Regions from separate parts of the Pseudomonas sp. AK106 genome, predicted to be linked through region 1. Evidence: riboswitches for the same ligand, from Rfam matches in the RefSeq annotation. Region 1 holds a riboswitch; the other holds the start of a gene.
The links. Region 1 has a riboswitch for manganese ahead of mntP (manganese efflux pump MntP). Riboswitches for the same ligand answer to the same signal wherever they lie in the genome.

Region 1 (15,196 bases):
GCTGGAAGGGACGTGATCACGGGGAGCGCCATGTCGGAGGTCATCTACGGCCTGGCCGGTAACGACCGCATCGATGGTGGCAGAGGCTCGGATGTGATTATCGGTGGCGCGGGTGCCGACCTGTTGAGCGGCGGCGACGACCCGAACCTTTCGGTCTACGGCCGCAACGGCATCAATGACGCTGACGTGTTCCGTTACACGGCAGCCACTGACAGCTACCGCACCGACACCCAGAGCTTCGTGGACCTGATTGACCGGTTCGCCAACAACAACGACAAAATCGACGTGTCGGCATTGGGCTACACGGGTTTCGGAGACGGCACCGGGACGACGCTGAAGATGGTCTATAACCACGATCTGGACCGCACCTACCTGAAGGATGTGGAAGCGGACGCTCAGGGCCATCGGTTCGAAATCGCCCTCACCGGCGACTGGACCCAGGACTTGGGCAATACTGAAATGATCTTTGCGCAGGCCGAGGAAGTGACCCTGGTGGGCATGACCAGCGAGGTTGCCCTCGGCTGACAGGCTGGGTGCATCGAGGGGAACGGCTGATGCGCGTTCCCCTCTTTCAACGCTTAGAGCCGGTGACCTGCATCGACCAACTCGTTATAGGACCTCAATATCCGCATCGGTGCCGCCTTGGCTGACTCGTCCAACAGCGCGCCGTAGGCGTCGATCGCTTTCGAGGCCTCGACGAGTTGCACAGCAGACAGCGGGTCGTTTTCTTTCCCCAGTTCGGCATCAACAGGCCTCCGCCCTTGCGGTAGCACGGGGCACAGCGCATGATGCCGGACTACTTTTTCCAGCACCGGTTTATCGATGGCCCACCATCCCGCCCCCTTTCCTTTCAACGAGGAAGAGCGTGTCCTCTCGCTCGAACACCTGGACGTGCTGGACAGTGCCAACGAGAAGGCATTCGACGACATCGTTCTATTGGCGACCACTTTGTGCGACGCGCCCATTGCGCTGGTGTCGCTGGTCGATCGGGATCGTCAGTGGTTCAAAGCCTGCATCGGCCTTGAGGTGCAGGAAACCCACCGGGATCTGGCGTTCTGCGGCCACGCGATCCTGGACCCCGCGCAGGTGCTGGTCGTCGAAGATGCGGCCGTTGACCCTCGCTTCGCTTCCAGCCCGCTGGTGCTCGGTCCTCCCTATATTCGTTTCTACGCCGGTGCGCCCATTGTCACGGACAGCGGCGCGGCGCTGGGCACTGTCTGCGTGATCGACACACAACCCCGGCAACTGAGCGAACGCCATTCCCTTGCCTTGCAGGCACTGGCCCGGCAGGCCGCTGCCTTGCTCGAGGCCCGCTGGCTGGGCACGCAACGGGCGAAGCAACTGACGCAACTTCAGGACCAATTCAAACACGCCGAGCAGAACCAGAACGAAGTCACCCCGCTGCTGGATAACGCGAGGGGCATTTCATCTCTGGGAATGCTGACGGCGAGCATCGCCCATGACTTCAATAATTTGCTGCAGAGCGTGAGCGCTGCGTTTCAATTGATCCGCCTGCGCTCCCGACGGCCAGTGGACGTGGAGCGCTTCGCCGAAACCGGACTGCAAGCCGTTGAGCAAGGTCGGCAGTTGATCGGCTATTTGATGACCAGCGTGCGCGGTGACGGGCCTGAACTGATCTGCATCGATGTGACCGCTCGCCTTCACGGTGCGCAGTCGCTGATGCGTCATTCGATGAGCGAAACCATCGACCTCACGTTCGATCTCGCCGAATGGGGCTGGGGCGTTCTCTGTCTGGAAGCTCAACTCCATGCGGTCGTCATGAACCTGCTGGCCAATGCACGTGATGCCCTGAAGGGTAGCGGTCAGGTGCATCTGTCCACGCGCTGGGTGCATGTGGAGGATGATTTATCGCTGCAACAGGGCGACTACCTGGTCGTGAGCGTACGGGACAACGGTCCCGGCATGGCCCCTGAAATAGCAGGCCGCGTGTTCGAGCCTCTTTTCACGACCAAGGCGACCGGCCAGGGCACGGGGCTGGGGTTGGCGCAGGCAAAGGATTTTGCGATCAAGTCGGGCGGTGACGCGCGCATCGAAACGGCTCCGGGAGCGGGTACGACGGTCAGTCTGTATCTGAGAATCCTGGGCTGTATTGCGACGTCGGAAGCGGTTCAAGCCGTCTGATGATTCGCTGAACTGAACGTCACGTGCCGACATTTTTTTTACATTCACGCGGTATAGTGGCGGCCCTTGTTGGGGAGTAGCCTGCTCTGGACTCATTGTCACAGAGCGTTCGTGTCAACATTCTCGGCGGCCTGCCGTGGCACGAACACCTTCGGGTTGGCGAGACCAACGATGCATCCATGCCTAAAGTCGGGCGTGTGGTTGCGTCGTTGACTCACAGCCCGACTGGAACATAACCGTGAACCCGATTTCCCTCATCCTTCTTGCTTTGGCCATGTCCACGGACGCTTTCGCAGCGGCCATCGGTAAAGGCGCGAGCCTGCACAAGCCTCGTTTGATAGAAGCGCTGCGCACCGGCATTATCTTCGGTGTGATTGAAGGCATTACGCCCTTGATCGGCTGGCTGATCGGCCAGGCGGCCACGTCTTATGTCGAGAACTGGGATCACTGGATTGCCTTCACGCTCCTCTTGGTGCTCGGCGTGCACATGATCTACAACGGCCTCAAGCACGAAGAAGCCGAAGAAGAAAAGCCCAACCAGCACTCCTTCCTGATATTGGCCGTGACGGCCTTCGCCACCAGCATCGATGCGCTGGCCGTGGGCGTTGGCCTGGCGTTCGTCAACGTGAATATCCTGGTGGCCGCCGCCGCCATCGGTGTCGCGACAACGGTCATGGTCACCCTCGGCGTGATGCTGGGCCGCGTGCTGGGCACGGTGGTGGGCAAACGCGCTGAAATCATCGGCGGCATTGTGCTGATGCTGGTCGGCGCGACGATTCTTTACGAGCATTTGTCGGCGGCGTAAACGACGATATGAGCGCACATGAACCGTGCGCTTCAGCCGTCAAGCCAATGGTTCAATATCCCACGCCGCGCACCCCGCCGGATGCCCTGATGGATTCGCCGGTGACCCAATGGGAATCGCCGGAAGCCAGAAACACGGCCAGAGGGGCAATGTCCTCTGGCTCTCCAAAACGCCCCAGAGGTGTGCCCGCCAGTATTTTCTCTCCCAGCTCGCCCGCAAAGTGGCCGGCCGTTGCGGGTGTGTTGGTGTGGCCCGGCAGGATCGAATTGACCCGGATGCCCCGCGGCCCCAGTTCCCTGGCCAGCGCAAAGCTCAAGGTGTCGACCGCGCCCTTGGTGGCCGAGTAGACACTGGAGGCCAGGTAGGGGTCGGTGCTCAGAATCGAGCTGATGTTGATGATGCTTGCCCCAGGCGCCATCAGCTTGACTGCTTCTCGCACCGCAAGCAGGTAGCCGAGGACGTTCAGGTTGAATTGTGTGTGGAAGGCTTCCTCGGTGAGGTCGTCAATCATCTGGAACACCGCCACCCCTGCGTTATTGACCAGCACATCCAGCGTCCCGTACTGCTCGCGAACCGTGTCGAACAGGCGCGTGACCTCAGCCCCCTGACTCATGTCCGCTTGCACGGCGACGGCGGAGCCGCCCTGGGCGGTGATGTGAGTGACCACCGCCTCGGCGTCGGCCCTGCTGGAGGCATAGTTGATGATGACCGTTGCGCCCTGGGCGGCCAGCGCCTTGGCGATTCCGGCGCCGATACCTTTCGAGGCACCCGTGACTACCGCGATTTTTCCGTTGAGTTTCATACCGTGACCTTTTGAAATGAGGTGTTGTTGAGCGTCGTTACTGTCCGTGGTGAGCACCGGTCGTGAGCACCGGTCGTGAGCTCCGGACCTGGAACGAGCCGCGTGCCCCCAGTATTCGGCCAACCACCGGGCTAGCGTTTGCAGGTTGTTCGCACATCCTTGCCTGATCTTCTCAAATGGCTTGCCAGGCACCGCGGTGTAGCCCACGGTGGGGTATGGAAAATCCAATCGCAGAACTGCGCCGCATCGTGATGAGCGCCCAAAACACCTGGACGGACACCGGTCTGCCCCGCGTCGCAATGGTCTGCGCCGAGGCCTGCGCAGATCAGGTCTACCAGCCGATGCTGCATCTGGTACTCCAGGGCACAAAAAGCCTGTCGATAGGCCATGAGGTTTTTCGCTACACCGCAGGCCATTATTTTCTGGTGCCGGTCGACGTGCCCGCCACGGGCCAGATTCACGCCGCAGCGGCCGATCAACCCTATCTGGCGGTCAGCCTGACCCTTGATCTGGATGTGATTGCGACGCTGCTGATGGAGGTGAACACGGCACCAGGGGCAGCACAAAGCGCGTGCTTTCAGGCCGTGTGCGCGTCGGATGAGATGCTGGACGCTTGGGTGCGGATGATGCGGCTGGTCGATCGTCCCCATGACGCTGGAGTCCTCGCCCCGATGATCGAACGCGAGATTTTGTATCGTGCGTTGCAGGGGCCACTGGGCGGCATCCTTCGTGACATGGCGCGCCCGGATGGCCGGATGACACAGATCCGCCGTGTGACGCAGTGGATTCGCGAGCATTACACCGAGCCTTTCCGCGTCGAGCCTCTCGCACTGATGTCCGAGATGAGCGTTGCTGCCTTTTATCGGCATTTCAAGTCGGTCACAGCCATGACACCCATTCAGTATCAAAAACGCCTGCGCCTGTTACGGGCTCGCTGGTTATTGCTGTTCGACACCCTGGACGCCACGTCCATCGCTTACAAGGTCGGCTACGAAAGCGCTTCGCAATTCAATCGCGAATACGCCCGGCTGTTCGGCCTGCCTCCCCTGCGGGACGCCGCGCGGTTCAAGTCGCCCCTCGCCCCAACCGGCGAGACCACTGCCCCACCGGCAGCCCCCTGACCGGAACTACCTGGCTGGCAGGTCGGTGATGACCGTGCCCGCGATGCTCAGCGCAAACCCGCCGCCGAACACCTGCGACGGGGCTGTGAACCCCCGCCGCCGCTCACCGCCCAACACACGGCGGGCAGCTTCAACCGCAGCGAGTGGTGTGTAGGTGTAGCCGTTCACGGTTTCGATGACCGACCGCGCGATCGAGCCATCTGCCCCGGTGATCTCAACCGCCGCGCGAGCCCTATGGGCATCACGCGCCGCAGCGTCGGGGCCATCGGGAAGCAGTGAGAGGTCGCCCTCTGGAAACGCTTCGCCCGAGAGGTGGACATACATCCTGATGTCGGGAATGGCGGTTGCATGCCACGCGGTCACGAGATCCCCGAACGAGAGCGGCACACAGAGCAGCGGTCCCTGGCCGAAATCAAACTGACGCGGCGGGGCATCAGGTGTCGCGACAAGTTCACCCGCCACCCTGGCGAGCACACCGGCGCCGATGATTTCGCTGACGCTCTTGGCCGAGCCCCGAGACATCGACCCCGGCACTTGCAGCGCGATGCGCAGCGAACGCGGTTGATCAACGCGCCTGGCGACATGCAGTGCCAGCGCGTCGGTAGGCACCACGTCCCAGCCCACGCCCGGCAGCAACATGACGCCCTGTGCAAAGGCTTCAGCGCCCAATCGTTCGGCCAATCGGTACACGTTGATTTCGGCGGTGATGTCCAGATAGTCAACGCCGGCGTGGATGCAGGCGCGCATCAAAGGCTCGGCGGTGTGCGCAAACGGACCGGCAAAGTTGAGCAGCACAGAGATCCCCGACAACGAAGCGGCAGCATTCCCGTCGGCATCGAACACCCGATAGGGCACGCCCAGCTGCGCAGCGAGTGCCTCGAGTTGATGACGATTGCGCCAGGCGATTTCGAACACCAGCCCCTGGGCTTTGGCGCGTTCTGCTGCCATGCGCCCGGTGTAACCCGTGGCGCCGTAGATCAGCAGCGGGCTCATTGGCCGTGCTGCCATTTTTTGCAGACGAATTCCAGGCTGTAGCCGTCCGGGTCCAGCACATTGGCGGCGTAGTAATCAGGGTCGTAGTGCAAGCGTGGCCCCGGCGCGCCGTTGTCCACGGCTCCGTGATCCATGGCGGTGGCGTAAGCGGCGTCCACTTCGGCCTTGCTGTTGGCGACGAAGCCGACATGGACAGCACGTCCTTCGACTACTCCCTCGCGCAGCCAGAAAAACACCCGACCGTTGGCGCCGAAGCCTTTGAGGTCCGGATGACCCGGCGGGCCGTCCTTGCCGTCGTAGTCCAGCCGAGCCGTGATCCCGAGAGGCCTTAGCACATGCTCGTAGAAGCGAACGGAACGTGGGATGTTGCTCACTGACAGAAAAATATGATCCAGCATTCTAAAAACCCTCCCGTGGTCAGATGTTGTAGCCGCCGGCGACTTCAAGGGTCTGGGCATTGATCCAGCCGCTTTCGTCGGACAGCAACATGGCAATCACTCGGCCGACGTCTTCCGGCTCGCCCACTCTGCCGAGCGCGGTCTGCGCCGCCAGCATCGCTTCGAACGCATTGTTGAGGCCGCCGCCCAGCTCTGTGCGGATGGCGCCCGGTGATACCGCATTGGCGCGTATTCGCCGGTCGGCAAATTCTTTGGCCATGTAGCGGGTCAGCACTTCAAGGCCACCCTTGAACGCGGCGTAGGGAGCAACGCCGGCCGTGGCCACTCGTGTCGTGGCGCTGGTGAGATTGACGATGCTGGCGTTGTCCGCGAGTAACGGCAGCAGCGCCTGAGTCAGAAAAAACGGGCCTTTGAGGTGCACATTGAACAGACCGTCGAACTGCGCTTCGCTGACCGTTGCCAAGGGGTTGAACAGGCCATAGCCGGCGTTGTTGACCAGGCCACTCAACGTGGCGGTCGCCCAGGTTTCGCGAAGTGCCGTGACCACGGATTCGCGAAACGCCTCGAAGCTGCCGACGTCGGACACGTCGACTTCCAGCGCAACGGCCTTCCCACCGGCCTGTGCAATGCGCTCGACGACCAAAGCCGCTGCCTGAGGGTTGGCGTTGTACGTCAGGATGACACCCATACCCCGTTTCGCCGCGTGTTCGGCCGCACTGGCGCCGATCCCGCGGCTGCCGCCTGTGATAACGATAACGCCCATGTCGTGTTCCTCTGTGATTCAAACGTGGCTACACAGTACTCATCACAGAGACCGAGGACGTGTCCGTTCCTGCTCGGAACCTGCCCGTTTCTGCTTTTCCCTTGCGCGGCATGACGCTCAGCCCTCAGCATGCTGCCCATGGAAAAACAACTGAATGAACTCAGATCCCTCGCCGCCGGGGCTGAAAACCGTCGCACCGAAACGGGCATACCCCGGGTGGCCATGGTTCAGGGCAAAATCCCCGAGCACCTGCTCGCGGCGGTCTATGACCCGATGATCAACGTGATCCTGCAGGGCAGCAAAAGCATGACCGTGGGGGACCTGACCCTCAGCTACGACCCGGCGACCTACTTCGTGATGTCCATCGATCTGCCTGCGGTGGGTTCGGTGCACCCGGCCCCAGCAGGCGACCCTTATCTGGCAGTCAGCCTGACGCTGGACCCGGCGGTGCTGGCAACGCTGTTCGCCGACCTGCCCAAACCTGCCAGCCGCGCGGAGCAGGATTCGGGGTTTTCCGTCGCATTGATGACCGATGAACTGATGGATGCCTGGGTGCGAATGCTGCGACTGATGGGCGACCCCGAAGCGATCGCCGCCCTCGCCCCGGTCTATGAACGGGAAATTATTTTCCGCGTGCTCCAGGGCCCCCTTGGCTGGATGTTGCGCGAAATTGCCGTGCCGGACAGCGCCATGGCGCGGGTCAACATGGCCATTCAGTGGATTCGGCGTGACTTCGCTCAACCCTTGGGCGTGGAGCGCCTGGCCGAGCGCGCTTCGATGAGCGTCTCGGCGTTCCATCGGCATTTCAAGGCGGTCACTCACCTGAGCCCTTTGCAGTACCAGAAGCGGGTTCGCCTGTTGCAGGCCAGAACGCTGATGGTCGCCAATGCCATGAGCGTCATGGCGGCCGCCGTCGAGGTCGGCTACGAGAGCGCCACCCAGTTCAGTCGTGATTACGCCCGGGTGTTCGGGCTCCCTCCCGCCCGGGATGCCGGCAGGATTCTCAGGGCTACGGGGGTGGTCGCGCGGTCCTAGGAGTAAGACGGGATGTATCAAGTTAAGAAAAAATCAGGATAATTGGTCGAACTGAAGATTTTCTGGGTGCACTGAAGAAAAACTGCATGGGATCGTCGTGAATCAAGGAATTGCGCTATGAATACGGCAATGGTCGCCTTTCCCGCTTTTTGATCCACCACACTCTGTGCCGCGCCGGCGCGCTGTAGAATGGTTTGCTGCTGCCGGTATCTGTGGCCATGAAACGCGAGGAGCGCCTGTATCTGGAGACGTTGCAGTCGTTCTCTCGCCCGGCGCGTGAGTTCTGGGACGTCCGGAGGATTGATCAGTGTCAATACTCGTTCGAATTCACGGGTGATCCCTCGATCTATCGCTTCTGGGATGCCACTTCAGCGGTACGTTTCACTCTGGAAATGGCGAAGCGTGCGTTAGAAGTGGAACTTCGGGAAGAGACAATCTTTCTTGAAAACTATGACAGGGTCGTGCGGACGGTAAATGAGGTCTACGACGTGCGCGGCAGCGACTTGGCCAACCTCGTGATGATGTGCCTGACGAATAACGGGAAAGTTTCCAACAACCGTCGCAAGCAGTACCAATACTCGGTCCAGCCTGAGGTGTTCGACTACATTGAGCAGGTCACACAAATGCTGCTTGATCAGCAGGCGCAACAACGGCCACAAGATGAAAACGACCAGTAAATGAAAGGGGATTATCGGTGTGTGCTGCTCACCCGGTATTCAGATAACCGCGCGCGGACACAAGGACCACAGCCACATGAACTGCCATATCCGCAAGGCAACGGATAATGACGCCACCGCGATCAGCCGCGTCATCGTGGCCGCCTTAGGCGAGTCCAATAGCCAGGATTATTCCGCCGCCGTGATCGCCCAGGTGACGCTGAGTTTTTCCCCGTCGGCGATCCTGCGCTTGCTGGTGCAGCGGCAGGTGTACGTGGCGACCCTCGACGAAGAAGTTATTGCCACGGCGAGCCTCGATCAAGCCACGGTTCGCAGCGTGTTCGTCGCCCCGACACACCAGGGCCAGGGCGCCGGCCGCGCGTTGATGGCGGCTGTTGAATCAACCGCCCACTCCCACGGCATCCGTCGGTTACGCGTGCCCTCCTCCATCACGGCCGAGGGCTTCTACCAGTCCCTGGGCTACTCGACCGTTCGGGATGAATACCACGGCGAAGAGCGGACGATCATCATGGAGAAGGCGCTGACGCCTCTGGCCTAGTCAGCGACGCCACACCCGCCCTTCGGGGCTGACCACCCAGGGCAAGCGGTCCGCAATAATCTGCACACCGCCGACCCACCGCTCTGCGGGCTCAAGATCAAGCCAGTTCACTTCCCCGCGCACGACGCGCTCACCCAGGGCCGTCAGCCGGACGAGTCGCTTGGGCCATTCGCTGCCCGATTGTTCGTGCAGCAGCGGGTGCGGTGCGTCGATGAGCGGTCTCAGCAGCGCGTTGAACATCATGTCGCCCAGATACGGCAGCGGCTCATAGGTCAGCATCAAATGACCGAACACCTTCCCCGCCGGCATCTCGCCTTTCTCCGCGAGAATGCGCAGGGTCAGCCGCTGGGTCAGGCTCAAGCCATCCTCTGCGCCGGGCAGCTCCTGCAGTTGTCTTGCCAGCGCGGGACCGAGCAGCGGCAGCGCGCAATGGTGCTGTGCCGCAAGCTCGGCCCAGCGAGTCGGGTCCGCTGCGGTGTAGGCGGCCCATACCTGCCGGGCCAGTGCCAGCGCGTCTTCACCGATGGCGCGCCGCTGGGGCCAAAGCCAGGCGAGCACGTCCGGGTCCAGTTGCCCGATACCAATGAATCGCTCGACGCCGGGCACGCGGTTGATCTCGATCAGCTCCAGCCTGCGCGGCATGCTGGGCAAACTCGCCAGCAGCCGAACCAGAAACAGCTGATCGTAGGCATCGGCTTCGCACCACAGGACCAGTTCACTGTCGGCATTCAGGCGTGCCAAAGCCCCGCGCTGAGTCGCCTGCCGTTGCTGAGCATCACGGGCCGACAAGCCGAAGGCCTGCTGGGCAAAGAGTGCCCTCACCGCCCAATAGTCGTCGTTAGGCAGCGCCAGTACCGGTCCCATGACCATCGGGTCGTCGAACATCTGGAACGCACCTGCGAAGCCGGCAACGCGCAGGCTGCGCTCGATGTCGTTGCCGCAGCGCCAGTGCTGAACCTGTGCTTCACCCGTCGCCGCAAAATCCGGATGGCGGGCGGCAAATCCGACGGCATCGGCATGGGCGATCAATTTGGGCCAACTGGCGAACCCTGCCTCCCGGGCCACCAGCCATTGGGTGTCGGCGAGCCGATAGGCCGGGCCCGGCAGGCCCATCGCGCGCAATTGCGCCCGGGCGTCATCCGCTTCGTGGGTGTTCAGGGCTTTGAGAAGACGTTTTGCGTGCTTACGCAGCGCAGGTACATCGAGCAGACCGTGTTGACGGGACGCATGTGTGGCAGGCATGCCAACTCCTTTGGGGCTCGGTCCGCCGACAAGCCGGGAGCTGGAATGAATGAGTGTGCAACGCTTGCCTTGGGAAACCCCTTCGCGCGGACCGCAGGCGCAGCAGACGCCCGGAGGCCGACTTTAGCCGGAAGGCTGGCAGGATGCAAAGGTGGGGGCGGAAATGGAGGCGGGAGTTGTATGGGACCACGCCGTGAGTATGACCTCACGGCGCGGGCCTACCTCGGTCCACTCCCCGTGCCAGCGCGCAGGGGCAAGACGGGCCTGCCGTTACGTCACACGAGGGCAGTCTCCGGATGATCCTGAGCCACACCTACCAGCTCCACCGACACGGCATCCGCTGGGGCTGATGTACTGGCCAGCGACGTCGGGGCGTCGGCAAATACCATGGATTTTGACGGGAGAGCGGCCTTGAAATCACCGTCCAGAATCAGTTCGAAGCGATGCCCCTGCACATCGGCGTCCAGGTCTTTCAGGTAGACCCGGGTGTGCTCGGCGTTGGTGGTGAACTTCAGGGTGCCGTCGTGGCCGTCGCCGAATCCGGTGAAGCCCAAGCCCGAGACATCGATGATGTCATGGGCGGCATCGAAGTCGCCGATGCGGTCTGCATGGCTGGCAGTCGCCGTTCTGTAGCTGTCGGACACCGAGGCAAACCGGAACAGGTCCGAGCCTGCGCCGCCAAACAGCACGTCGGCATCGGCGCCGCCGATCAGGGTGTCGTTGCCGCTGCCGCCCAGCAACCGGTCATGGCCAGCGCCGCCCCAGAGCAGGTCCGCGCCGGATCCGCCACTCAGAGTGTCTGCCCCGTCCCTGCCGTTGATCGAGTCGGCCTTCGCGGTTCCGACGATGGCATCGCCGCCATTGCCGCCGTCGATGGCATTCAGCACGGGGTTGGTCCCGACGTGGTCACCCGCGCCCTGCAGCGATACGGTGTCCTGCAGGTGCGCGAAGGTGTTGCCGTACACCGAGTTGCTGCCGGACTGCCCGCTCTCCTCTGCCACCCCGAAGGTGCTTTTGTCGCCGCCGGTGATGATGTTGCCCGCGAAGGTGTTGTGGTCAGAAGGATGAAGCTTCCCGGAGACGCCGCCGCGGTCGTCGAACGGCTGGATCAGCACTTCAGGAATGCCGGCTTTCTGTGCGTTCTCGTGAATCAGATTGCCGCGAACCTCAACGTCCGTGCTGCCGTAGACACGCACGCCGGAGGTACCGTTGTGGTGAATGTCCACGCCGCTGATATCAACGCCGTTGGACAGTTTCACCAACACGCCTTCAGCCGCATTGCCGTACACCTCGCCACCTTCGATGGTGATGTGATACGGCGAGGGGATGTTTTCGCTGCCGCGCTGGACGACGATGCCGCCCCCGCCATTGTCGTGGGAGACGTTGTTCAGCAACGCCAGATCGTGGGTGGTGGTGACGATGTTGAAACCGTGACGGTCATTGTCGTAGGCCAGGTTGTTGCGAAACGTGCTGTCGATCAGGTAGTCGGCGACGAACCCGTCCAGCCCATTGCCGTGGGACACGCTGTTTTCGATGAGCATGTTCGCCGTGCGCTCGTGGGGGTCGAAGCCGTAGCCCGAGCAATCGCGGATCTCGACGCCGGACAGCGTGACATTGGAGTCCTGACCCGGCTGGCCCGGCAGAAAGCCGTTGTACCAGCCATCCACCTTGCCGCTGGTGGCATCGCGGTTGCCGTCGAGGGTGAGGTTGCTGACGCCGAAATCGTGGGTTGCCTCGCCGCTCGCCGAGCGGATGATGCCGGTGACAGCCTGATCGGTGCCATCGGCCAGCTTGAGCACCGTGACGCCCATGCCCTCGCCCTTGATGAACACATTGCTTTTTAGCATCAGCGCGCCGTCGGCAGGCTTTCCGCCCGGGGTCAGGGTCCAGGTGCCGGCAGGAATATACACATCGCCGCCGCCGGCTTTCGCCGCCGCATCGATGGCGGCTTGAATGGCCGCGGTGTCGGACGTATGCCCATCACCGACTGCGCCAAAATCCCGGACATTGAATTGCAGTGTCATAACATGCTCCGTTTCGAATGAAGAGACGGGAGCAGTATGGGCATGCTGTGTGAAAGCTGGGTCATCTGACGGGATAGGTGACGGGCGGTGGGGAATCCCGTCCTCAGTCTTTCCCCGTTCAGCGCAGGTATCGGATCGAAGTCTGCGCGACTAAAGCAGATCCCCGGGTCGCGTGCGTTTCGTAGGAACGGCTTTAGCCGGGAAGGCGTCAGGCTTCACACCGCGACATGTGCAGTAGTCAAACCGGCCTCTTCCCGGCTAAAGCCGGTCCTACTATTCAAAATCCCGGTGTATCCGAATTTCGCTCCAACCTGGCCTGATCTACCCAGCCTTCGATTCCTCTTCCTGCTCAAACCGCTGCTGCAGCAAATGCCGCGCGGCGCCGGCGTTGACGTAGTTCCCGATCAGTTCGGCCAGCTCGGGGAGCTTGAGCTTTTTGTCATCGCGGCAGAATTTGCTCATCGGCAACATCAGCCACCGTTTCTTCTTGTTCAGCGCCACATCCGGTGCGAAGAACGACCGGGAGGTCAGCTCCGGCAGGGGTGCGTTGTCTTCGAGCAGGATCGTCAGCATGACGACATTCCCCACCTGCAGGTTGAAGTCGGCGATGTCGCGAATCGGCAGCGGCGCCTTGAGGTTGGCGAACACGAAGTGATCCGGCGTCAGCAGCAGCGCGGTTTTATGCGCACGTCTGAACAGGCGCACGCCAAAGGGCAACATGCACAGCATGATGAACAGAGCGATGCCGGCACCGACGAAAAATGGCTGCGGATCACGTCCCGCGGCGCCTGGAAACAGCATCGGTGCCAGCAGCAGGATCAGCCCCGCCACGGCCAGCAGGCCACTGAACCCGATCAGGATTTGCCCCCGCAAGCGCGCGCCTTCGTGCAGCGCAACGTCCCCGGTGACGTTGCCGGCGTGGGTGCGCAATGTCTCGACGAGGACGGCGTCCTGCTGGACGTGATGGCTCAGATAATCGTCCGTCAGGCGAGCGCGCAACACGTCGGGCTGGGCGAAGTAGCGATCCATCGCCGCACAGGCTTGCGTTGCATCCAGCGGCCGCGTGCCACTGCGCACGGCATCGTCGATCGACACCTTGAGAGACGCCACGCGCTCGCCATTCGAAGGATGGGTGTCTGACGGATGCGGCAGCTGCGTGGCCATTTCCTCTTCCGGCAAGGTCAGGGGCAAGGCCGCGATTTCGCGCAGAACCGTGGTCGGCAGATCACTGACCGGCACGTGCTCGGACGTCGGCCGGGTTGCCTGGGTGATGTGGGCGACCAGGCGCTCTTGCAGCATCGGGTCGATGGCGGAAATGCGCACCAGCGCCGACGCGGCCGCCAGATTGCCCGCCAGCTGCGCACCGGCGGCGTCGGCTTCCAGCTCACGCACACGGCTCCAGTGCATCACCGCGTGGTCGAAACTTTCCATGAAGTAGGCGCCCAGCATGAACGCCGGGTGCAGGGTCGCGCGCTGCAGCCATTCACTGTCGACCAGGGTCTGCCCGATCACCACCAGGCTGCGCTCGATGCCGTGGTAGATCGGCACGAAACGCATACTGAACTCGGTATCCGCGCCTGCGAAATGCCCCAGCTCGTGGCCGATGACCGCGGTGGTTTCGGCTTCATCCAGGATGCCGAGATAGGCCAGCGGCACATGCAGGGTGCGGCCCGTCAAGGTGGTGTTGGCCGGCGCGAGGGCGATGTCGCCGGAGGTGACGTAAAAGCCGGCGGCCATGCCCAGCACGATGTGATCGGGCGGCAGTGCGCCCAGTGTCAGGGCCAGATCCTTCACGTAAGCCCAGAGCACCGGCGCCTGCTCGACGGTGACCGCCTCGCCCATCACGTCCATCGGCGTGGGCTGGAACATGTTGAGCATGACGCGCAGTTGCGTGCCCATCTGCCAGATGGAATACAGGCAGCCTGCGACGAGCACCATGCCGAAGAACATGAACTTCATTTCGCCGGCCGACAGCCGCCCGGCGTGCCACGCGCCCAGCGCCTCGAACGCGACGATGGCGGCAATCGCTGCCCCCATCACCACCACGTGGCCGACCAGAACGTAGGGCAGCAGTTTGGTCACACGGGTGAAGCTGTGCAGCAGTTGCTCCCGCGAATGCATGGCGCGCCGGCCTGCCCAGTTAAGGGCGAGCAAGCCGAGCCCGCCCACCAGAGCCGCCAGTAAACCGAGGGTAATGGTGCCCTTTGCCACCCACGCCATGACATTGGTCAACGGCAGCAAGGTGTCCAGCTCGTCCTGCATCTCAGTGACGCGGGACAGCGCCATTTTCACTTCCATTTTCTCGCCGTCGCCCACATCGACCATAACGGGTCGCGAGCCGCTGTTGTCGGCGATGGCCTGGAGCTCTGGACGAAATTCGGCAAGGTCGGCCTGGTAGGCCGCGTATTCGGCGTGGTCGTCGGTGCTGCGTTGCAGCTCCCAGACCCCAACCAGATTCAACCCAAGGGGAAATAAAACCAGTACGGCAATCAGCTTAAGCTTTTTGATGTCCATCGGACGGCCCTCTTCTGCGCCGCCGAGTGCCCTCCCTGGCGCGCGCCTGCTTCCTTGAGCAACGGTCAGATGACCGTTGCGTGCGTGTCAAAAGCGACGCCTTCGACGCTGTGGCTCAACGCGGTGAGCCACGCAGCCATCG
Region 2 (15,196 bases), 1.6 Mb from region 1:
AGCGATAACTTCGCTCTGGATTGAGCCTGGAAGCTGCTGAAGTAACACTGTGTAATGAGCCATTGATAAATTCCTTTTAAATAAATATGGAGATGCCCAATTGGTAGTCAATCAGACGCCGACTTGAAACCAGCTTTACCATTAGCTGTTCGCCAGGCCTTGACTTCTTTTACTATTCCTTCCGGAGAATCATCAGCACCGGGTTTGGGGTAGTAAATCAAATCGGAGCCATCAGGGTGTTCGCCGAGGCGCTCAAAAGTCATTACCGCTTGGGTGTGCTGATACTCGGTTTTGTAGTCCACAACACAGATTTTTCTAACGAGTTCTAGAAACTCTGCTTCGGTGAAGTCTTGAATCGTTTCAGCGTTCATTGTCACGTCCCTCATTACGTAAATCTCTGTGGATTGCGTCGTGGTTAGCTGGGGTATTGAGTCTTAAATTATCAACGCCGTACACATCTCCTCCCTGTGAGATTGGAACAACGTGATGTATTTCGAGTTTTACCCTGCCGCCTTTCCTATCTTGCCTTGCCGCAAAAGGCGCGAGGCCAGATTTGATGAGAGCAATGTTCCTCTCACTCATATTTGCAGTGATCTCAGGGTGTTTCGACATCTCGCGCCATATGGCCCGCTTCAGATTTCGAAATTCAGCATAGTTCTTACCTCGCAGTGCGTCTGCAATCACTGACGGCACTGGCGAACCCAGACCATTGGATGCCGACGCCTGCCAGTTAGGATCGATATCGCCACCGAAACCGCTCACAACCCCTGGCAAATACCTGGGGCTGTTGAACATGACATACACAGGCGGAAGGCCCGAGTCCGCCGGAAAGACAAGTATGTAGTCCTCAAAATCCTCTATGTCATAAGTCGGGAAATGTCCAAGCTGCTCCGAAACGGGCAAAATAGCGGCCCCGGAATATTCAGGGCCCTTGGAATCATCCGCCGGTAAAACAGTGGGACTGCTCTCTGGGCTAACCGCGGGTGTCCAGATCAGCGCGGGGCGGTCTGCCCCGTCCTGTTTGAATTCATACGCTTTGATGCTCGCGTTATAGACAAACGTTCGCACACGGACTTTGGAGCTGACCATCAAACCGTCGGCTTCAGCCCAGACCGTTTTTAGTTCGCCTTCACCCTCCTCAATCCTTAACCGGTGGGTAACCTCAACCGTTCCAACGCGGCCTGCGATGAAATCGAGGTCGACATTGCCAGAGACCCCAATTTCCGACGCAGGCGAAGCAATCAGTGGGGGCGCGAGTTCACCGTCAGCCAACTCGGTTGGATAAAGTAAAGCAAGTTGCGGAAACGACCGCCCTAGTGCCTTGGCTGCCTGTCGGGTGAACAGCCTCTGCGCGATAGCTTTGGCTGTTTCAGACGCAGTGGGAAAGTTCTGCGTTGGAGCATTCGGTCCTGCCACCATCGACCAGAGTCGGCTTGCTTCAGTAGCATGCTTTAAGACCAGAGACTCGTCATTGGCTACGGAGTTACGCGTCTTCCAGGCTTGCTCGGCATAGTGTTCTGAAAGCGCCGCAGATTTATCGAGCAACTGAGTCACTGCTTTTGCGTGCAAGTCGGCTTCAAGCGCCTGCTCATAGGCAAGACTCCACGCTTGGTGAGTCTGAAAAGCTTGTTCTGAGCTAACGCTTCGACTTTGTAAGATTGCTCCGTAGTGCTCGCTGGTTATTTGGAGAGGATCACCCCCAGTAAAAGCATGCGAGCTCTGACGATTACTTTCAGAAGCCGCTTTTTTTTGGGCGATCAAGTAGTTGATCCGGGCTTTATGCTCAAGTATCGCGTTCAGTGACTGTTGACGCTGGGCGTCGTATAACAAGCTGTCTTCGCCTAGTTCGGACATGAGCGAGACAGTTAGTGCGGCTACATTGTGATCATGCTGAAGATCAAGCTCACGTTTTCGAGTTGCTTGCGCGAGAGGTAAAGATTCCAGGGCTTGACGGTGAGCCGCTGCTTGACGCTCTTGCTCGGCTCTCGCGTTTGCCGCAGCCATAGCCGCTTGAGCTTGCGCCTCCCTTCTGGCTTCTTGCTCAGCCGCAGCGTGAGTTTGGGCTCGAACCCGTGCCTCAGCGTCAGCAACGGATTGCTCGTTAGCTTCTTTTTGAGCCTGTAACTCAGCGGCTGCCTTGGCCCGGGCAGCTTCAGCTCGCTGACGCGCTTCCTGTGCGCGGCGGCGCTTATCGCGAATGCGCAGACGGCGACGTTTGGAGCTAGACAATGTCCCGGCTCTGCCACCCTCACCGCCTCTGCCACCCCCCCATCCAATGCTCCATCCATCACGGGAGGGTCGAAGCCCCCCGCCAGAGCCGTAAGGATTACCAAGAGGTATTCCTCGATTGACTACAATATTTTTTTCTCCGGTGTTGCTCATACAGGTTCTCCTTTTTGTCTGTATGGCAACCACGTAACGCTCATCCCTCTGATGTCAGGTAATACATAGTTATGGAGATTTTTTTATTTGTTGTGATATAGGGCGCAGCACTGCGAGCCCTGCCTTTTTCACATCGGAATAAAAAGCAAGGACGAAAAAAACCCGCCGTTAAGGCGGGTATGTTTCCAAACAGGTTACCTAGCAACTGTCCAAGTCTTTTTTGATCGAATCGCATTGCTCAGCATTCACCTTAAGGCGCGACGTCGCAACAGACCATCACATCAACCTCAATGCATTTCCGTCAACGCCAGCTTCAAGCCCAGCGCAACCAGCACACCACCCATCGCCCGATCAAACCAGTGACCCATCCGCGCAAAGCCCGCGCGCACCCGGGGCTGGCTGAACAGGCGTGCCACCAGGCAGAACCACGCGCCGGTCGCGAATGCCAGGTAAACCCCGTAGCCGGCTTGAACCAGCATTGGCGTGTGCGGATTGATCACGACGGTGAACAGTGAGAGGAAAAACAGCGTTGCCTTGGGGTTCAGGCCGTTGGTGACGAACCCGGCCGTGAAGGCGCCCCGCGCGGTGCGCTCGCCTTTGGCGATGTCCACGGGCGCATCCGATGCGCTGGCAGGTTTGGCGCGCAGTGCTTTGATGCCGACGTAAATCAGGTAAGCCGCTGCAGCCCATTTCAAGGCATTGAACAGGACGATGGATTGCGAAACGATCAAGCCAATCCCCAGCAGCGAATAGCCGACGTGCAGGAAAATCGCGGTGCCCACACCCATGGCGGTGTAGGTGCCGGCCTTGCGCCCGTGGGTCACGCTCTCGCGCACCACGACCGCAAAGTCCGGTCCGGGACTGGCGACGGCCAGCAGGTGGATCAGCGCAACGGTTAAGAATTCGGGCCAGTACATTGAAGTTCTCCAGGCGTTATGGCGAGCGGCAGGCTCTGGTAGGCTCGTCACATTACGCTTCCCACCCACCGAGCAAAAGGTACAGCTGATGCCCAGTCAACGCCGAGCAGTTTTCCTGGATCACACCTCTCTGGATCTGGGGGATCTCGACCTCGCGCCGTGGCGTGAAACCTTCAGCGAACTGGTGCTGCACGCGAGCACCACGGCCGATCAGGTGGCCGAGCGCTTGAAGGACGCCGACGTGGCCATTTCCAACAAGATCATGATTGATGCCGACACGTTCGCCGCCTGCCCGAAGTTGAAACTGGTGCTGGTGACCGCAACCGGCGTCAACAATGTCGACCTCGATGCCGCGCGTAAACACGGTGTGGTGGTGAGCAATTGTCAGGGCTATGGCACGCCTTCCGTAGCTCAACACGCAATGATGTTGCTGCTGGCGATGGCCACCCGCTTGCCTGACTATCAAAAAGCGATTCAACAGGGCCAGTGGCAAAAATCGAAGCAGTTCTGCTTGCTGGACTTCCCCATCGTCGAGCTGGAAGGCAAGACACTGGGGCTACTGGGCCATGGCGAACTGGGCGGCGCCGTCGCGAAGCTGGCGGAAGCCTTCGGCATGCGCGTGCTGTCGGGTCAGATTCCCGGTCGTCCTGCCCGCCCTGATCGCGTGCCACTGAATGAGCTGCTGCCACAGGTCGACGCCCTCACCCTGCATTGCCCACTCAACGAGCACACCCGGGACATGATTTCCGCCCACGAGCTGAGCTTGCTCAAACCCAAAGCCTTCATCGTCAACACCGCTCGCGGTGGCTTGATCAACGAGCAGGCACTGGCCGATGCCCTGCGCAACGGTCATCTCGGCGGCGCGGCCACCGACGTGCTGACGGTCGAGCCACCGGTCAACGGCAATCCGCTGCTGTCGGGCGATATTCCGCGATTGATCATCACGCCCCACAGCGCCTGGGGCAGTCAGGAAGCGCGGCAGCGCATCGTCGGCCAGATCAACGAAAACGCTTTGGCGTTTTATGCAGGCGACCCCGTTCGGGTCGTGAGCTGACACGCAGCGCTTTGCAGGCCCGCCACTCCGTTGCACAGGGCACGTGCGCGGCGCGGCAGGCCTGTTAAACTTCGCCCTTTTTTTAAGGAGCCGACGATGGACCCGCGCAGTGAAGTGTTACTCCGGCAGGCCGATTTGTTTCAGGGCTCCTTGTTGCTGACCGGCCTCCCCGCCGACGACTTGCTGGGCACGCTGCCCAAAGCACGTGGCTGGAGCTGGCACGCTGGCGACTTCGACACCCTCGGTACGCGGTTTCCCGAGCGCGTGCACTTCGGCACCGAAGCACCGGCCGAACCCTTTGAAGCGGCGGTGCTGTTTTTGCCCAAGGCCCGCGACCTCGCCGATTACCTCATCAACGCGCTCGCTTCGCGTCTGGCCGGACGTGAGCTGTTTCTGGTCGGTGAAAAACGCGGCGGCATTGAAGCCGCGGCCCGCCAGCTGAGCCCGTTCGGGCGCACGCGCAAGCTCGACAGCGCGCGTCATTGCCAGCTCTGGCAAGTCACCGTCGAAACGCCTCCGCCAGCCGTTGAACTCGACAGCCTGGCTAAACGTTTCGACATTGAAATCGAAGGCGGCGCGTTGAAGGTGGTGAGTCTGCCGGGCGTGTTCAGCCACGGCCGTCTGGACCGGGGTTCGGCTCTGCTGCTGGAGAACATTGATCGGCTTCCCGCTGGCCATCTGCTGGACTTCGGCTGCGGGGCGGGCGTTCTCGGCGCGGCGGTGAAACGCCGCTACCCCGAAACACGCGTAACGATGCTGGACGTCGATGCGTTCGCCACCGCCAGCAGCCGCATGACCCTGGCTGCCAATGGCCTCGAAGCCGACGTGCTGACGGGCAATGGAATCGACGCCGCGCCGCACGACCTGGACGTGATTCTGACCAATCCGCCGTTTCATAGCGGCGTGCATACCGACTATGCAGCGACCGAGAACCTGCTGAAAAAAGCACGGGAACATCTGAGAAAAGGTGGTGAACTGCGCTTGGTAGCCAATAGCTTCCTGCGCTATCAGCCGATCATCGAGTCTCATCTGGGGCCGTGCGCAATCATGGCCGAGGGCCAGGGTTTCCGGATTTACCGCGCGAAACGTGCGTGATAATTAGCGCTTGCCGAACGGCAAACGGCTAGGCAGAATCCGCTCCGTCCTAGGGGAGTAGTCTCCCACGAGCGCCATGCTCGTCCGGCACGCATCAACATACTTGGTCCTCAGACCATGGTGCGTGCGACCCCAGATCCGCTCAGACGGATCGGTGGTTTGACAAGACCTATGACACGAACATCCTGACCCGGGGCGGGGAGGTTGTACGTGTCATAGCCGTGTTGACCCGCCCCTTAGGAAAACCCTGATGCTGGAATCCCTGTTGGTCCCCACCACCGTCGTCGCACTGGCTGAAATCGGTGACAAGACCCAACTCCTCGCACTCGTGCTCGCCGCTCGCTTCCGCAAACCCTGGCCCATCATCGCCGGGATTGTCGCCGCCACGCTGGCCAACCACGCCGCAGCCGGTGCCGTTGGCGCATGGTTCAGCAGCTACCTTTCAGACGCCGTTCTGCACTGGATCCTGGCCGCCAGCTTCACCGCCACCGCGCTGTGGACGCTGGTTCCGGACAAGCTGGACGACGATGAAGCCAGTACGGGGCGCAAGTACGGCCCCTTCCTGACCACGCTGATCGCGTTTTTCATCGCGGAAATCGGCGACAAGACGCAGATCGCGACCGTCATGCTGGCGGCGCAGTACCCAAGCTTGTGGCTGGTGATCCTGGGCACGACGCTGGGCATGTTGCTGGCCAACGTGCCGGTAGTGCTGGCGGGTAATTTCGCTGCGGAGAAACTGCCGCTGACGCTGATTCGTCGTCTGGCAGCAGGGGCATTTTTCATTCTGGCGATCGTTGCGGTGTACAAGGCGATGCAGATCAGCGGCTGGGTGTAGTCACAGACCCCATGCCCTTGCAGGAGTGAGCTGGCTCGCGATGCTTTTCAATCGCTCCGCAGATACGCGGCGACCGTTCGAGGATCGCGAGCAAGCTCACTCCTACAGCGTTTCATGCACGCACCCGCTCCGAAAAACGCCGCGCCAGCTCACCTATCGGCGTCAGGCGCTGATCAACCCTTCGGCGCCTGCTGATACAACGGCATCACTTTCGGAATCGCCGCTTGCAGCGAGGCGATCCGGTTGGACGAGGCCGGGTGGGTGCTCATGAATTCAGGCTGCGACGCGCCGCCCTGAGCTTCCATCTTCTGCCACAGCGTGATCGCGGCGTTCGGGTTGTAACCGGCGCGAGCCGCCAGTTCGAGGCCCAGCAAGTCCGCTTCGTTTTCATTCGCGCGGCTGTTCGGCAGTGTCAGGCTGTAGTCGACCACGGTGTCGGCCAACGCCAGACTGTCCTGCCCCAACCCCAATAAGGCACCGGCGCCCTGCTTCGCCATCTGCACACCGTAGGCCTTGGACATGGCTTCACGACCGTGTTCACGCAAAGCGTGGGCGATTTCGTGGCCCATGACCGCCGCCAGTTCGTCATCGCTGAGCTTCAACGTATCGATCAGGCCGCTGTACACGATGATTTTGCCGCCCGGACCGCAGTTGGCGTTCAGCTCATCGCTTTTGATCAGGTTTACATCCCACTGCCACTGCGCCGCGTCGGGCCGCAATTTCGGCGCCTGAGCAATCAGCCGCTTGGCGATGGCCTGCACGCGCTTGCCCTCGGCGCTGCCGTTGTCGAGCACGCCTTTGGACGTGGCTTCGCTGACCGTCTGCTGATACGACTGGGCGTACATCTTGTTGACTTCGTCAGTCGACAGCATGCTGAACATGTATTGCTTGCGCTCGACACCCACCGAATCGCCGGTGGTGGTATTGACCGCCTGACACCCGGCGATCAACAAAGCTGCCGTCACACCACAAAGAGCAAAAATCCCGCGCATCTCGTATCTCCATTGAAACAATCGCGCCATCCTAGGCAATACGCACGCCGAGCACCAGATGCCAGCCGTCTGCGATGTGAAAAGGCGCAAGAAAACCCAGGCGTGTAACAGGAAAGAAATATCCGGATCGCGATTCACTTCGGTAGAGACAGCGCTACAACGGCGTCAGGCATTCCGGGGCGTTGAGCTTCGGATCATTCACCAGATTGGCCAGAGGCCGTTCGCGCAGTTGCGTCTGCGGGGCGGCGAGCAATGATTGCAAGGTGATCAGCGGGCAGTCCGGATCAAGCCAGGCGCGCTGACCTTCCTCGTCGAGGATCAAAGGTCGGCGCTGGTTCATGGCCGACTGCGTGACCACGGCAACGCTCAGGTAGGTGTGGCCTTCCACGGGATAGGCTTCCCAGATCGCCGCAAAATACAGCGTCGATCCTTCGGCCGGCGTTAGCCAGAACGGCCGTTTGCGCACGCTGCCGCGCCATTCATAGAAGCCGTTGGCCGGGAGCAGGCAGCGTCGCTCCCGAAAGGCCTGCTTGAACATCGGTTGCTCGGCCACGGTTTCAGCGCGGGCGTGGGCGGGTGTGCGCGACATATCGGTCAACCAGGGCGGCGTCAGCCCCCAGCGTGCCCTCGCCACCTCCCGCCCTCGCTCGGCGTCCTCCTCGACCTCGCCCGACGTTGCCCGGACCATCAAGACAGAGGCAGCAGGAGAAATATTCCACTGCGCTTGCTGGTCGCTCGGAAATCCGGGCAAGGCCGCAAAGGCAGGCGACCAACGAAACAGCGCATAGCGTCCACACATGGGTTCAGCACAACTCTTTTTGAAAGCGAATGAGGCGTGCGCGAACCGGATTCAGCACAGCAACACATCGGGGTAGCTGTCCGGCTCGTCACCGGGCAGCGGAAAGGCGGCATTGTACTCGGTGATCAACAGACGTGCCTGCTCGGCCTGGTCGTCAGCGACCGTCAGGCCCAGTAACCCGAACGCCGGCAAATCCCCGACCGCGCCCAACAGATGACGCCCGGTGATGTGGGACTCGATGCCTTCACTGGCCAGCATGGCCTGCAGCAGCTCGCCTTCCATGAGGTGCTCGGGCTCATAAATCTTGCGCATCACTCGTTCTCGCTGCGCACGTTCAGCGACCAGTCTTCCCCATCGGTCTGCAGACTGAAGACGATCGGCCGGCAGCAGACGGGGCAATCCTCAATGTAGGTCTGATCGCCACCGGACAGATCCAGCACCGCCTCCACCGGTTCGCCACAATAAGGGCAGTCGTAATCCTGTATTTCCTGCATCGCAGTCTCCGGGCCCAGTTTTGCGTATAATCGCCGACTTGTTTGCGGGTCGAGCTTTATTCCTCAGCATCCGGGCATCAGCCTGAGTCGCCATCTTGAGCGAAGCCGCTTTGTTGCGCGGCCGCCGCCCAGGCACCACGCCTGTGGTGTCGTGACTCGCTGCTGCAACCGGACTCGACCTCCTTTACCTTAGCCGTTTCCGACAAGAGAGCATGATGGGCGAATTCGATGCCATCCGACCGTACGACGACACCGAAGTAAAAGCCGTGCTTGATCGGCTGCTGGGTGACAAGGCGTTCCTCGCGATCCTCACGCATTTCCGATTTCCGCGTCTGGCCGGCTCCCTCGGCTGGATTCTGCAGCCGGCCATCGCGCGCAAGCTGCGTCGCCAGTTCGCCGGTATCGATACCGTCGCGGCCTTGCAGGACAAGGTCGAGCATTACGTCGACCACACCATCGAACGCGCCACTGACGGTGTGACCTACACCGGCGTCGAGCAGTTCAAGTCCGGGGTCGCGTACCTGTTTCTGGCCAACCACCGCGACATCGTGATGGACCCGGCCTTCGTCAATTACGCGGTCTACCACGCAGGTCTGCCAACGCCGCGCATCGCCATTGGTGACAACCTGCTGCAAAAGCCCTTCGTCAGCGACCTGATGCGCCTGAACAAGAGCTTCATCGTGCACCGCTCGATCATCGGGCGACGGGAGAAGATGGCCGCCTACCAGTTGCTGTCGGCGTACATCAATCATTCGATCCGCAATGACTGCCAGTCGATCTGGATCGCCCAGGCTGAGGGCCGCGCCAAAGACGGCGACGACCGCACCGAATCGGCCATCCTCAAGATGTTCCACATGAGCCGCAAGGACGAGCCGTTTGGCGAGGTCATTCAGTCGTTGAACCTGACGCCGGTGTCCATCAGCTATGAGTACGATCCGTGCGATCACGCCAAGGCGCGGGAGCTGTACATCCGCGCCACCACCGGCAGTTACACCAAAGTGCCGGGCGAGGACGACGTCAGCATCGCGCTGGGGATCACCGGCTACAAAGGCCGCGTGCACGTGAACTTTGCCCCGCCGATCACCGAGCTGTTCGAGGACACCAAATTGCTGGCCACCGAAATGGATCGGCAGATCCTCGGCGGCTATCGACTGTTCCCGGTGCATTACCTGGCGTACGCGCAGTGGGCCGACGCCGACCCCGAACTCAAGGTGCCGAAGGCCGCCGAGGTGTTCCCGGCGGACGAGCTGGAGCGTGCGGAGGATGAATGGCAGCGCCGCCTCAATGGCTGCCCCGCCGAGCACCGTCCGTTTCTGATTCAGCAATACGCCATGCCGGTACGCAACCAGTACCGCGTGAAGGCCGGTTTGCCACTTTAAGGCCGCCTTCCCTTCCACGAATAAACGGCGCTCTCAGGGCGCCGTTTTTCGTTGTGCGCCTCCGTTGGCGGTCGATCCCGCCTTCACAAATGTGTCACCGCTGACACACTCAAGCGTAAGACTGGCTTGCTAGGGTCGTCGCCTATCCAAACGAGTGAAGGCGTACGCTATGCGATCCAGCAAACCGGTTGCCCATGTGATGGTGTCTTCCCTGGTACTTTCGTTGCTCGCCGTGTCGGTTCAGGCAGCGAGCCGTGCGGGAGACGACACCATCAACGGTGTCGACCTGCTTTCCGGATTCGACACGCTGTGGACGACCGGTGCGACCTGGGACACGGGCACACCCACCGCCCTGGGTCAGAGCCTGCTACGGCGCAACCTGCAAATCGTGGTCGACCGCGCCAACACCCGGACCCTCGCCCAGGAAACCGCCGCCTACTTCGACGACCGTCGCGACCAGAGCTATAGCGCAATCAGCGGCCTCGGCTCGTTGAGCGCTGCCTTCAAAGCGGGCGCTGGAGCCTTCACGACCATCACCCAGTTCGACGACAGCAACAAAACCGTCAAATACGACGACAAAGGCAACGGCGCAGGCAGTTCGTCTTCGGCACTGGGCAAAGTCGTCGATCTGGTCAGCGCTGTGCGCAACGATGCCTCGACCACGCCCGCCAAATCCCACTACTTGTATCCGCGACCGTGGCGGCAAAGTCTCGACGGCCAGAGTCTGGCCTTTGTGGTTGCGCCCTCCCTGCGCCCGGCAGAAAGCACCACGCCAGCCAGCGACTCGGGATTCCCCAGCGGCCATACCAACGCCGCGTACCTGTCTTCATACGCCCTGGCCTACGCGATTCCCGAGCGTTTCAGCGAGTTGATGCTGCGCGCCTCGGAGATTGGCGACAACCGCATCGAGGCCGGCATGCATTCGCCGTTCGACGTGATGGGCGGGCGCATCACCGCAACCTATTTCGCCATCGATAACCTCTCCAACCCGGCCAATGCCCAACTGCGCGCCGATGCTCGCGCACAGGCACTGGGCTATTTCACGGCGCAGTGCGGCGGTGACGTCAACAACTGCATGGCCACCATCGACCCGGCGACCGATGGCACGTCTCAACACGCTCAGGACAAGGCGCTGTTCACCTCGCGCATGACCTACGGATTCGATCCGGTGGGCCCGACCAACCTGGCCGCCGTGGTGCCGACCAACGCCGAAGTGTTGCTGGAAACCCGCTTCCCGTACCTGGACGCCAGCCAGCGCCGCGAGATTCTGGCAACCACCGAGATTTCGTCCGGCTATGCGGTGATCGATCAGTCAGGGGGCTACGGCCGTCTGAACCTGTACGCAGCGGGCGATGGTTATGCGGCGTTCAACTCCAACGTCACGGTCAACATGGACGCCAGCCTCGGCGGCTATAACGCCATCGACGCCTGGCGCAACGACATCAGCGGCAGTGGCGGGCTGATCAAGAACGGCAGCGGCAATCTGATCCTGACGGGCGACAACACGTACTCGGGCGGCACGGTGATCAACGGTGGCGTGCTGACCGGCCATGCCAAGGCATTCGGCAGCGGAACGATCACCGACAACGCGACGCTGGTACTCGATCAGTCGACCAACGACACCCTTGCCAGCACCCTGGCGGGCAACGGGGCGTTGATCAAACGGGGCGTTGGCTCGCTGAACCTGACCGGGAACAACAGCCTGTCCGGCGCAACGACGGTGCAAGCAGGTCGGCTGGCGGTCAATGGCAACCTGGGCAACTCCATCGTCAGCGTGCAGCAAGGCGCAACGTTGGGCGGCAATGGCACCGTCGGCGGCATCAATGTCGCTCAGGGCGGCGTGGTGGCACCGGGTAATTCGGTCGGGCAACTGAACGTCAATGGTGACGTGAACCTTGCTCAGGGCTCGGTCTATCAGGTCGAATCGGACGCCAACGGCAAAGCCGACCGCATCGTCGCCAGCGGCCGTGCAACCCTCAATAACAGTACGCTGTCGCTGGTTGAGGGCGGTAACTGGGTGGCCGCAAGCCGTTACTCGATTCTCTCGGCCGCCGGCGGCGTCAGCGGTGCATTCGCCAATGTGCAAACGAACTTCGCGTTTCTCACCCCGACGCTGAACTACACGGCAACCGATGTCGGACTGACGCTGGACCGCAACGCACAGACCTTTGCCAGCCTGGCGACGACCCGCAATGCCAGAGCCGTCGCGCAAGGGCTGGACAGCGCCGGGGCTGGCAACGCGCTCTGGGGTCAGGTGGTGCAGGACGACGCGTCGACCGCGCAGGCCACGTTCAAGGCGCTGTCCAATGAGCTGCATGCGTCGACCCAGTCCGCGCTGATCGAAGACAGCCGCCTGGTGCGCAACGCGGTGAACGATCGCTTGCAGCAAGCGCAGTCGGCACCGGCACTTCGCGGCACGACGCAGACCCTCGCCGGAGATGATTCCCGTGGCGTGGTGTGGACTCAGGCCATCGGCGCGACCGGCAAAACCGACAGCACCGGTGACGTTTCGGGCCTCGATACGCACACCAGCGGCTTGTTGTTCGGCGCTGACGTGCCGCTCGACGAGACCTGGCGCGTGGGTGCGCTGGCCGGTTTCAGCCACAGCAGCTTCGACCTGCGCCATGCCTCCGGTTCCACTGACAGCGACAACTACCATCTGGGCGTCTATGCGGGCGCCAAGTGGGGCCAACTGGGCCTGCGCCTCGGCGCGGTTCGCACTTGGCACGAGCTGACGGCCAAGCGCACGCTGGACTTGCCGGGTGCTTCCGAGCGTTTCAAGGAAGATTACAACGCAGCGACCAATCAGGTGTTTGGCGAACTGGGTTACGCCATCGAGCTGGGCAACGCGCAGGTTGAACCCTTCGCCAACCTCGCCCATGTGCGACTGGACACGGACTCCTTCGATGAGAACAGCAGCGCGATCAGACTGGAGAACAAGTCTCAGGACAACAACATTACCTTCAGCACCCTCGGCCTGCGTGCCGCCACGCGGTTGAACGCTGGCACCGTCGCGATCAAGCCCAACGCGACACTGGGCTGGCGTCGAGCCTACGGCGACGTGACGCCAGAAAGCCGTGCGGCCTTCAGCGGCGGCGACACTTTCGAACTCTCCGGCGCACCGATTGCCCGCAGCGCAGCGGTCCTTGGTGCAGGTGTCGATCTGGGCTTGAGCGACACGCTGAGTGTCGGGCTGAGCTACAACGGACAGGTGAGCAACGATGCGTCGGATCAGACGTTGAATGCGCGGGTGACGCTGGCTTTTTAAGCCATCAAAGCTTGGTGCTCACCCACGACAGCAACAGCGCGAACGCCAGGCACGCCGTGCCGAACCGATAGCTCAGGCGGATCATGCGCAAGGTGGGCACATCCATCAGGTGCATGGGCTCGTCGATCTGGGCTTGCTCGGTGAGGTGGTGCAAGTGGGCCATCTCTCGCTGCTCGCGAGTGCGGGTGGTATGGAGCAGCCAGATGCCGGGGCCCGCAGCGAGCAAGGCGCAGAGGTTGATGGCGATGCCGGGGGCGTGATGGATAAGCGACATGGTGCCTCGATGGCGCCTGGTTCTTGGGCGCCGCAGACTCGGTTTGGATCTGCCGCTCACACTAATCGCTGTCACCTTAACGTCACCTGAACCGGGCACTGTGTGGGACCTCAAACCGACCCACCGCCACGGAGAGCGTCATGCTGCACGCCCACAACCAGGACCGCCTTTACCTCATCGCCCCCAGCGACGAACAGGAAGCATTGATCGACGCGCTGGCGTTCAACGTCCAGGACAGGCACTGGCTGGTGTATTGCGCCCTCGGCGGCCATGCGCACAACGACCTGCCGGAAGTGGATCTGCAAACCGGTTTCAGTTTTCTGGATTTCTATCAGGCGGCTTGAATGCGCCGCGATGAAGATCCCGAGTGCCCTCCCGCTGAATGAACAAAAGCCCCGGCTTCTCGCGAAACCGGGGCTTTTTGTTTATCAGCATCAGGCGTTGAGCTTATTGGCCGAGGGTGCGGCCAATCGTCTGATCCTGGAACAGGCGAGTCAGGGCGTCGCTGAGCACGTCGCTGATCAGCTTGGTATTGGTCTCTTCGTTTGGCGCCATGCCGAAACGTTGATCCATCGAAGCCGCATAACGGCCGCTGTAGTTACGACCGCCATTCTGAACGTCAGCGCGGAACGTGGAACTGATGTTGGCTTCGGTGACGTACAGGCCTTCTTTCGGCGACTGATACTTCAGGTCAGCCAGGGTGACGGTCAACTGCGGGCCACTACCGTTCGGCACGGGCGTGAAACCGAGCAACCGCACACCTGCTTCAGCCTGAGCCTGCAACCTTGGCAGCAACTGCTGACCGTTGACAGTGATCGAACTGGTTTCCGGGTACAGGCCACCACGGGTGCCAAGCTGCTGCGACTGACGACCGTCAACCACGCGCACGACCACTTGCTGGCCGTGACCGACCGGAGCCAGTTGAGCGTTCAGCTTGGGTTCCGGGGTGAGGGATTGCGGGCTGTGGGCACAGCCCGCCAGGGTCAGACTGCCAGCGGCAAGCAAACCGAACAGAACGCGACGCAACATGCTCATTTCTCCATGGGCCAAGGCACAAAATGTGCCGCAGTATAGCGACCTCCCAAGGCCGCTCACTAGGGTAAACATACGACAAAGTGCCATTGCGGCGGTTCCGGCCAGGCAGGAATGCTCCCGCAGTCAAAATGAACACAATTGCGCAATCGCAACGTCACAGCGGTGTCATCCCTGCCGGCCATACTTTTTTTAACTCTCCAGCAAGGAGTCCTGCCATGGACTTTCTTTGGTCGTTGTTCTCGCTGCGCCGCCGTCATCGCCACTATGCACGTCTGGACACCCACGGCATCTGCATGGCGTTCAAGCACTGCGCCGAAACGCCTTGCGGTCAGGGCTGGGTCGAAGTCCACGAGGCAAACCTGTGCTGGCTGCAGCGCCCGCTCCCTGCGAGCGCCCGCGTGACTTCCCGGTCACGTGCGATTACCGCCCGGCATATGCTCAGCATCTGACCAAAAGCCGAATAAAAGTCATTTTTCCTGGATCATTTCTGCCCGTTTCATCGCTATAATCTTCCCCCGATTATAAGGACGTCTCCTGATCGGGCCTCGCAGCATCGTCGATAACCACTATCGACTCCTCCGTACCGCCCACAGAGAGCCTTCCACACAGACATGTGCAGCCCGATGTGGCCGCGGCGCAGACGCCGGATCGTCGATCCATTCGATCGTCCTG

Region 2: it holds a riboswitch for manganese, as region 1 does, so the genes downstream of both, M1E04_RS03855 (TMEM165/GDT1 family protein) here and mntP (manganese efflux pump MntP) in region 1, are expected to answer to the same signal.

The regions. Positions count from the first base shown of each region.
Region 1 is NZ_CP096426.1:2,416,122-2,431,317, reverse strand. Features, by position in the region: gene M1E04_RS10965 (calcium-binding protein) at 1-525, shown strand, start outside; gene M1E04_RS10960 (hypothetical protein) at 579-812, opposite strand; gene M1E04_RS10955 (ATP-binding protein) at 823-2,142, shown strand; yybP-ykoY riboswitch at 2,207-2,368, shown strand; gene mntP (manganese efflux pump MntP) at 2,381-2,947, shown strand; gene M1E04_RS10945 (glucose 1-dehydrogenase) at 3,000-3,749, opposite strand; gene M1E04_RS10940 (AraC family transcriptional regulator N-terminal domain-containing protein) at 3,965-4,870, shown strand; gene M1E04_RS10935 (saccharopine dehydrogenase family protein) at 4,877-5,863, opposite strand; gene M1E04_RS10930 (VOC family protein) at 5,860-6,261, opposite strand; gene M1E04_RS10925 (SDR family NAD(P)-dependent oxidoreductase) at 6,281-7,024, opposite strand; gene M1E04_RS10920 (AraC family transcriptional regulator N-terminal domain-containing protein) at 7,163-8,059, shown strand; partial or broken gene M1E04_RS10915 (Fic family protein) at 8,185-8,736, shown strand; gene M1E04_RS10910 (GNAT family N-acetyltransferase) at 8,813-9,274, shown strand; gene M1E04_RS10905 (DUF1835 domain-containing protein) at 9,275-10,516, opposite strand; partial or broken gene M1E04_RS10900 (right-handed parallel beta-helix repeat-containing protein) at 10,897-12,540, opposite strand; gene M1E04_RS10895 (M48 family metalloprotease) at 12,862-15,048, opposite strand.
Region 2 is NZ_CP096426.1:838,952-854,147, reverse strand. Features, by position in the region: gene M1E04_RS03885 (hypothetical protein) at 1-63, opposite strand, end outside; gene M1E04_RS03880 (bacteriocin immunity protein) at 108-371, opposite strand; gene M1E04_RS03875 (S-type pyocin domain-containing protein) at 361-2,382, opposite strand; gene M1E04_RS03870 (LysE family translocator) at 2,670-3,299, opposite strand; gene M1E04_RS03865 (2-hydroxyacid dehydrogenase) at 3,388-4,353, shown strand; gene M1E04_RS03860 (methyltransferase) at 4,450-5,448, shown strand; yybP-ykoY riboswitch at 5,488-5,609, shown strand; gene M1E04_RS03855 (TMEM165/GDT1 family protein) at 5,699-6,283, shown strand; gene M1E04_RS03850 (M48 family metallopeptidase) at 6,457-7,275, opposite strand; gene M1E04_RS03845 (SOS response-associated peptidase) at 7,430-8,074, opposite strand; gene M1E04_RS03840 (putative signal transducing protein) at 8,126-8,386, opposite strand; gene M1E04_RS03835 (CPXCG motif-containing cysteine-rich protein) at 8,386-8,568, opposite strand; gene M1E04_RS03830 (1-acyl-sn-glycerol-3-phosphate acyltransferase) at 8,784-9,947, shown strand; gene M1E04_RS03825 (autotransporter domain-containing protein) at 10,117-13,215, shown strand; gene M1E04_RS03820 (hypothetical protein) at 13,220-13,489, opposite strand; gene M1E04_RS03815 (hypothetical protein) at 13,630-13,833, shown strand; gene M1E04_RS03810 (YajG family lipoprotein) at 13,937-14,518, opposite strand; gene M1E04_RS03805 (hypothetical protein) at 14,740-14,973, shown strand.